DNA from 2 places in the Psychrobacter sp. R86515 genome. Region 2 is predicted to be linked to the other one. Evidence: riboswitches for the same ligand, from Rfam matches in the RefSeq annotation. Region 2 holds a riboswitch; the other holds the start of a gene.
What was found. A riboswitch is a leader RNA that binds a small molecule or an ion and turns the genes downstream of it on or off. The one in region 2 is predicted to bind thiamine pyrophosphate.
Positions count from the first base shown of each region.

Region 1 (4,597 bases), 540 kb from region 2:
AAGGTCATGCTAGAAAAAGCGCCAAAACTGGTCAATCTGGCCAAAAAAGCCACGATATCGCTTGAGAAGCGCCAATTGCAGCAATTAACGGCAAAAGTGGCGTTGGTGCTAGACGCTTCAGGCTCAATGAATAGACAGTACAAAAAAGGCCGCGTGCAAGAGGTGGTCAATCGCATATTGCCATTGGCAGTGAACTTCGATGACGACCAAGCGCTAGACTGCTGGGCGTTTGCCCGAGATCCGCAGTATTTGGGCGAGATTGGACTGAGCAACTATGACGGTTTCATTAACAACGCTCATGGCGGTTGGCGTAAATGGGCACTTGGCCCGCGCATCAACAATGAAGCAGAGGTCATGAAAGCCGTGACGGAGTTTTATCAAAAGGACGGCTTGGATGTGCCTGTCTACGTGCTATTTATCAGTGATGGCGGGGTAAATGACAACCGAGGTATCACGAGAGTCATGACGGAAGCCGCGAAACTACCGATATTTTGGCAGTTTGTGGGCTTGGGTGGTCGTGGTTATGGCATTCTCAAAAAACTAGACGACATGACAGGGCGCGTGATTGATAATTGCGACTTTTTTGAATTAGATGACTTGGACGATATCAGCGAAGAAGCCTTGTACGAAAATATGCTAGAAGAGTTCCCATTGTGGCTAAAAGAAGCCAAGCAACTTGGTATAGTCACTACATTATAAAAGTATGACTGCGTTGATCTCATTATTCGATGACAGCTAAATAAAAAACCGCCATAGCAAACACTATGGCGGTTTTTTGTTATTTAAAATATCTTAAAATCTAAAATATCTATAGTGCCCAAAGCGATTGGTACTGCCCATCAGTCAAGGTTACGATATCGATTTCGGCTAGCATCTCGCGCAGTTCTTCCCACTTACTTGCATCAGGCTTGATAGGCGTGAGCAATCTGCCCAGCGTATTATCAATGATGGCATCCATCAGCGCATCGACTTCGGTTTTACTATAGTCGTAATACATACGGTGGGCAGTGGCTGGCTCATTTTTACACAGTTCGGTCATTTGATTGGTCACTTGGATAAAGGTATCTATTGCGTCTTTTTTCGCGCTATAGATCTCATCTGTCGTCAGAATCTCTAACGCTGAGAAGTTCGGATAGGGTGACAGGTGTTGATCGATAAATTCAAAATCCAACCCTTCATGAGTCGCCTCAACGCCCTCAAAATTATAAAAGCATAGCCATGCGCCATCTAGGCTTGGGTCTTCTTGCAAGTTTTTTATATGATAAAAGTCTTTTTGTACAAAGCTCACATTATCACGGCTGATACTAAAGCCATCTTTCTTGGTATAGCGCGCTAATATCTCAAAGCCAATACGATTGGTTTTTTCTTCAGCAGCAGGGGTGCAGATGCGGATTGGCTGATTGTTTTTTAGCTTGTCCATGCTAGCGCGTTGCATCAATATGCCGCCATCGGTCTCAAAAAAGCAGCCTAGCGCACGTAGATTAGGCGCGTAATGCTCAAACAGATGGATAGGCTCATTGACATGCAGATCGATGCTTTGGTTCTGTAATTCGGCAAAGCCATCATAGTGGTCATCTGGTTCGATAATGGTGATATTAAGCCCTGCCTGCTCATACGCCCCCGTGGTCACACCAGCGATAAAGGGCAGATGATCAGGGTTTAAAAACCATTCGAGGGTCAGTGTAAGTTTGGTGGTCGGCTGCATGGTTGTTTCCTTTTTGATTATGGAAAACAATCAGACTGATACTATTAAAGTAAAACAAGAAAGGCCAAATAAGAAAGACGAGGTCTCGATGCTAACTGTCAGATGCTCGGCGTTTGATATGGTTATCATCACCAGTACATCATCTATAGACTGCTCTTATTTATAGACCTCTGAGGGTATGTCACGCTTGTTTCCTACGTCAGTGCTAACTGCTTCAGGTTCACGGGTATATCTCAGCGATGATGTGGGCTGTGTCTACAGCGTTAAATCAAAGCACCCCGACAAGATTGATTGGTATTGCATTATTTTTGGTCAGTACCGCTAATGAATCGGTACTGCTAATGGCTATTATCGATAGCTACTGCGTCATCATAGACGACTTACGAGACGTGATGCAAGCGTATCGGAAATGACGATGACAGGTAATGACTGGTGTTCGTTAACCGCTCTTTATAACAGCTGTTGCTTATCACGGCTTTTTATAAGCGCTTTCAATCGACGTGTTAATAGAAGAGTACAGCATTTATTATTGGTACTTACCCAATTACTAACCAAACATACCTATCAATAGCAAAAACCTTATATAAATAGTCTTGTGCGCAGACGGGCGATATTGCATGATTAGCCTTCTATGCCACGGCTTTACAATAGGCGCTACTCTAAACAATTGACATTTGGCATAACTGACAACTTACACGACCGACAACTTATATGACCGATAATAAAAAAGCGTTCTATTACCGACCTAAGACTGATCAAGCCAACAGCCCAATGCTGCGTTGGACTTTTGTGACGCTTGGTTGGCTGTTTTTTATCTTAGGGATTATCGGTATATTGTTGCCAGTGATGCCCACAGCGCCTTTTATCTTGCTAGCAGCAGGTTGCTGGGCGCGCAGTTCTCGACGTTTTCATTTTTGGTTGATTAATCATAAATACTTTGGCAAATTCGTCCGTGACTGGGAGGAGAATCATGCCGTTCCGCTTTATGCCAAGTGTTTAGCGACGGTTATGATGGCAGCATCAACAATTATGTTATTTTATCGTTTGCCTGCCGATATGATGTGGATGGCATGGGCGGTAGCCGCTGTCTGTAGTGGGGTAGCGATATATTTGTTCCGTTTACCAAATGCTTAAATCCGTTGCAATTTGCGCCAAAATCAGCCAATAAACGGCTCTGGTTACACGAAACATGAGATAAGACTTGCGATACTGGGATGTACCCCTTATAATACGCCCAAGCTTAAGAGCAGTTCTGCACCAAATCATTACCTCGTAGTATTAGTTATAATCCTTCGTTTTAATATTTATCGTTCAGTAGCTATTTGCAAGCGTTACCGGTCACTAGACCATTAATAAATTTAAAAGTAGGATTATACTATGTCAGACGTTCAAAAAGGTACAGTTAAGTGGTTCAACGAAGCTAAAGGCTTTGGTTTTATCGCTCCAGAAACTGGCGCAGACGTTTTTGCTCATTACAGCGAAATCACTGGTTCAGGTTTCAAAACTTTGGCTGAAGGCCAAGAAGTTGAGTTCACTGTAACTCAAGGCCAAAAAGGCCCACAAGCACATAACATCGTTGCTATCTAATTTGTCTTTATAGGCAGATAGATGAATAGATGTAGAAAAGCGAACCTTCGGGTTCGTTTTTTTTCGTCTATGTTTTAGTATTTAGAGACTTGGTATTTACAGCATTAGTGTTTAGAGCATTAGTACTTAAGAGATTGATATTTAAGGTACTAAAGTTAGTACTAGTCCAAGATTAAAGGTTTTAGCCAATCATATTAGACCGAATGACAGATACAAAAAGGCCTCCAACTATAGATAGTCGGAGGCCTTTTATATTATGCAGTGACATCAGCTGTTAAGAATGAATATTTAGCTTATTATATAAAGCTAATACCGATATTAATCAGACCACCACCCAGTATTAACCAACCAAACATAATAGCACCCAAGATAAGCGGTCTAACGCCAGCTTGCTTGATCGCACTTAGATGAGTAGTCAGACCTAATGCAAACATGGCCATCGTAAGTAGTACATCATCTAGCATCACCATACTGCGTACGATACTCCCTGACATTGGCACCCACGTATGTATCAATACAATGCCGATAAAAATAAATGCGAACCATGGCACTTTGACTTGTTTGACCCGAGTCATAAATGACGCTGTCTCGTTTTTACTGCTCTTATCTTTTATAGTCGAATTATCTACGGTGCGATCTTTGGTTAGCGCAAACGATAACACAAGCAGGAAAGGCGCAAGCATCATGACGCGTATCATCTTGGTCACGACAGCGGTATCGCCAATCTCAGTATTGATTGCATTGCCCGCGACCACAACTTGTGCGACCTCATGGACGGTTGAGCCAGTGTACATGCCATATTGCTGAGCGCTGAGCCACGGTTGTAACCAACCGAGATGATATAAAAAAGGATAGAGCAGCATCGCGATAGTACCAAACACCACCACAGTTGCCACGGCGATAGTGACCTTGTGAGCTTGCGCGTTGACGACTGGCTCTGCAGCAATAACGGCAGCAGCACCGCAAATACTTGCCCCTGAGCCAATCAAGATAACCGTTTCTTTATCGACTTTTAACCATCTAGTACCTAACCAATAGGTCAGCAAAAAGGTTGACGTCAGTACCAGTGCGTCAGTCATAATCGCTGGCATACCGACGCTCGCAACTTGTGTCATGGTTAGCTTAAACCCATAAAACATAATCGCAAGTCGCAGTATCTGACCCTTTGCAAAGCAAACGCCGCCGTTTAAACGTTCAGTGAATTTGGGATAGATAGTATTGCCCAAGATCATGCCTAGCAAAATCGCTAGCGTTAAAGAGGACAAGCCAACGATACGTCCGTTTGACCATACATCTAAACTGCTG
Region 1 covers NZ_JAXHCC010000001.1:386,851-391,447, reverse strand. Annotated here, with positions in the region: gene SJY28_RS01655 (VWA domain-containing protein) at 1-699, shown strand, start outside; gene SJY28_RS01650 (ABC transporter substrate-binding protein) at 809-1,705, opposite strand; TPP riboswitch at 1,880-1,996, opposite strand; gene SJY28_RS01645 (hypothetical protein) at 1,957-2,118, shown strand; gene SJY28_RS01640 (YbaN family protein) at 2,417-2,839, shown strand; gene SJY28_RS01635 (cold-shock protein) at 3,083-3,292, shown strand; gene SJY28_RS01630 (YeiH family protein) at 3,589-4,597, opposite strand, start outside.
Region 1: another riboswitch for thiamine pyrophosphate. It lies ahead of SJY28_RS01650 (ABC transporter substrate-binding protein); the one in region 2 lies ahead of thiC (phosphomethylpyrimidine synthase ThiC).

Region 2 (4,597 bases):
GTACCAAGATAAAGGTCGCAGCAGCGATAGGCCATGCTTGGTCAGTTTCAGAGTTGGTGATGACTTTATAAAAGCCTTCTTGTTGTGACCAATCGATATCACCTGCCGCAGCAAACGTCTCAGCAGATGGCTGTACGATGTTACCAGCTGCGTTTTTCAGCGCAGTATGTGACATCTTATTTTGCTTGGCGTACGCATACTCAACATAGCCGATAGAGTTTTTCATGCGGTTGACGTAGCTCGAAACGCCTTCGTTACCTTTACCGCCTGCACCAGTAGCAGAAGTCGGCCATTTGACGGTTTTATCAACACCAACAGTGTCTTTCCAGTCTGGTGAAACCTTGGCAAGATAATCAGTGAAGTTGAAAGTCGTACCTGAACCGTCTGAACGGAATACTGTTGTGATTGCTGCATCTGGCAAGGTCAAATCTGGGTTCATCGCCTTAATCGCAGGGTCATTCCAGTTACTGATTTTACCCAGATAGATATCAGCCAACGTTGTGCCGTCTAGTTTCAGTGCACCAGGCTCAACACCATCAATGTTGACGATTGGTACAACACCACCGATGACTGTTGGGAACTGAATCAAACCTGCTTCGTCTAACTCTTCAGGCGTCATTGGGGCATCAGAAGCACCAAAGTCTACTGTTTTTGATTGAATTTGTTTGATACCACCAGATGAGCCAATCGACTGATAGTTGACTTGGCCGCCGGTCGCAGCATTGTAATCATATGACCATTTCGCATAGATAGGCTGCGGGAACGACGCACCTGCACCTGTAATATTCATAGCGATATTTTCAGCAGATTTAAAATCTGACGTAGCAGAAGATGCTGTCTGAGAGGTTGTTTCAGCTGTTGTCACAGCGCTACTGCTAGTATCAGCAGTTGGCTCCGCCGTATCTGTTGACTTATTACACGCCGTAAGCATTAATGTACAACTGACGGCCACTGCTAATAACGAATAACGCATGTAGGACTCCTGAAGTTTAACAACGGTATAAAAAAGCATTGCTTGTGATATGCGTGTTATCTTGCCAAATCTTTATGACAGTTTAATGACAACTTCTATAATCCTTCATTCGCTTTACATAATATTTGAATAATTTGTCTACAACCTAGTAATACTAAGCATCCTCATCTATCAACATTCAGAAAAATTATTCACAAAAATATTGAACCGTGTGTTTGACACAGAATATTTGTATCCAAATACTATTAGCCGTTGGTACAGAATTTTGTTAATATGAAGGCTGATTTACAACACTGACAGACTCGGGGTGCGGTGTATTTTTGGCTCACTTTATTAAACTTGCTTTATTAAAGTAGTCGCCTTGATACATTCGCTGAGAGATCACCCGCCGAACCTGATGCGGTTAGTACCGACGCAGGGAAGTCTTAAGCACTTTGTTATTTATGACAAAGGGCGCGTAGAAATACATTTTTATCGTCACTACTGTCTTGATATGCGTGATGCATAACCGGATAAGAAGAGAGGATATAAATTTGCGTCCAATATTTGATGAGCACCATGCGCGACGATACTTTTTGGTCGAAGTTGTGGGTTCATGATATAAATTTGTCTAGATGATGGATGCCTACCCCCGCAGATACTGGCGGTGTTGATTTTATTCAAAAACCAACACGCTAGGACAGCATATGACAACTGCAGACACTACCTCAATTGCACCGAAAGCCCAAACGCATAACCCAGCCGACAACTCAACGCTTGCTTCAAATGCTGCTGACACGACCAACGTCAAAGCAGATAAAAAAGCAGATGCGTTAAAAACCCCTGCTCACCGTGCCGCAAGTGATGCCCGTTTCGAAGAAGATGCGCGCGACTTGCACCGTATTTTACCTGCCTCAAGAAAAGTCTATATCGAAGGCTCAAGACCTGATATCCAAGTACCGATGCGTGAAATCAGCTTGGCTGATACACCTGTTGGCGGCACTGGAGATAAAGACGGTGAGCATAATCCACCGTTTTATGTGTATGACACTTCAGGTGTATATACCGACCCTAAGGTCGATATCGACCTCACACGTGGATTGCCAAAGTTGCGTGAAAGCTGGATCGCAGAACGTGGTGATACCGAGCAATTAAGTGGCCTATCCAGCTCATACGGACAAGCACGTGCCCGTGATATCAGCACTGCTAACCTTAGATTTGCTCATATTGATAAACCGCGTCGCGCCAAAGCAGGACAGAACGTCACGCAAATGTACTACGCGCGCCGAGGCATCATCACCCCTGAGATGGAATATATCGCCATACGCGAAACGCAGAAGCAACATGAACTGACCGATATGCGTCAACACGATGGCGAGAGCTTCGGTGCCAATACGCCTCAAACCATCACCCCTGAATTTGTTCGTGATGAAGTGGCAGCTGGACGCGCAATTATCCCAAACAATATCAATCACCCTGAGTCTGAGCCGATGATCATCGGGCGCAATTTCTTGGTGAAAATTAATGCCAATATCGGTAATTCAGCGTTGGGTTCGTCTATCGATGAAGAAGTGTCCAAAATGACGTGGGCAACACGTTGGGGTGCGGATACTATTATGGATCTATCAACGGGCAATCATATTCATGAAACCCGTGAATGGCTAATCCGTAACTCTCCTGTACCGATTGGTACGGTACCGATTTATCAAGCATTAGAAAAAGTCGATGGCGTCGCTGAAGATCTTACATGGGAGATATTCCGTGATACGTTGATCGAGCAAGCAGAGCAAGGTGTCGATTACTTTACCATTCACGCTGGCGTGCTATTACGCTATGTGCCGCTCACCGCAAAACGTTTGACAGGTATCGTCTCACGCGGCGGCTCTATCATGGCGCAGTGGTGTCTGGCACATCACAAAGAAAGCTTCTTATACACGCATTTCGAAGACATTTGCGAGATTATGAAACAGTACGATGTGGCATTTAGTCTAGGTGATGGCCTACGTCCTGGCTGCTTGCAAGATGCCAATGATGAAGCGCAGTTCGGTGAGCTACGTACGCTTGGTGAATTGACCAAAGTCGCATGGGAGCATGATATACAGGTGATGATCGAAGGCCCTGGACACGTCGCGATGAACCGCATCAAGGAAAACATGGACTTGCAGCTTGAGCTATGTGCTGACGCGCCTTTCTATACTTTAGGGCCATTAACGACAGATATCGCCCCAGGTTATGACCACATCACTAGCGCCATCGGAGCTGCAATGATTGGATGGTTTGGTACAGCGATGCTGTGCTATGTCACGCCAAAAGAACACTTAGGCCTACCGAATAAAAAAGATGTTAAAGACGGCATTATTACTTATAAAATCGCTGCACACGCTGCTGACCTTGCTAAGGGTCATCCAGGAGCACAGGCACGTGACAATGCACTATCTAAAGCACGTTTTGAATTCCGCTGGGATGATCAGTTCAATCTTGCGCTCGACCCTGATACGGCACGCGAATATCATGATGAGACGTTGCCAAAAGACGCACACAAATCGGCACACTTTTGCTCCATGTGTGGCCCTAAGTTTTGTTCAATGAAAATCACTCAAAACGTACGTGAATATGCAGCAGGGCTGGATAAAGATGCCGCTAACCAAAAAGTAACGCCGCAAACGGGTGACCTAACCGATGCTGGTCACCTAATCAAAGAGGTAGATACAGAGCTTGTCGGACAAGTTGGTGAAGCCACTGCTGAGGAAATTCGCCAAGGCATGGCGGAGATGACTAAAAAATATAACAACGAAGGACGCCAGTTATATAAAGAGGTGTAGGGTTAATAACCTATACTTTTAAAATAAGAAAAGCCCTACTATTTAAGTATTTTTACACTTATCTAGTAGGGCTTTTTTTGGCTTATTTACTCATGATTTATGTGCGAAGTTTTATTTACTACGTTTACACTTTTGACGCTTCATAAATCTCTTCAATTGAGGCATTAATGGTTTCAGCAAACTCGCTATCGCTTTGTTGCTTACTCAAGCCTTCGGTAAAAGCACGCGAGAAGCTCGCAATCATACCTGGGTTTTGTTTGAGCTTGGCACAAGCATCGCTACGACTATAACCACCAGACAGCGCCACTACTTTGAGCACTTTAGGATGATCAATCAGCTCCTGATAAAACCCAACCTCTTCAGGCAATGTTAGCTTGAGCATCACTTGCTGCTCATCGCCCAAACGCTCAAGGTTACGTAGGATGTCGGCTTTTAACAACACTTCGCAATCATGCTTTTGTGCACTGTCAATATTGACCTCTGGCTCGACAATAGGCATAAGGCCTTTTGAAATAATCTGCTTCGCCACATCAAACTGCTGCTGTACCACAAGCTCGATACCATCGACGTTTGGCTCATAAATGACTGAGCGCATTTTAGTACCGAATACAGGATAGTTTTTTGCTTTATCTAATAATAGATCTAGATTCGGGATTGGCTTCATAACTTGCACGCCGCTCATTTGCTCAGCCAGACCTTTATCTACCTTTAAAAATGGTACGATATTTTTATTTTCCCACAGATAGTTGGCCGTCGACTTGCCATTAACTTCGCGCTCCATGGTATCTTCAAACAAGATTGCACCAAGTACACGCTCACTATC
Region 2 covers NZ_JAXHCC010000001.1:924,182-928,778, reverse strand. Annotated here, with positions in the region: gene pstS (phosphate ABC transporter substrate-binding protein PstS) at 1-973, opposite strand, end outside; TPP riboswitch at 1,267-1,411, shown strand; gene thiC (phosphomethylpyrimidine synthase ThiC) at 1,660-3,774, shown strand; gene SJY28_RS03925 (fructose bisphosphate aldolase) at 3,899-4,597, opposite strand, start outside.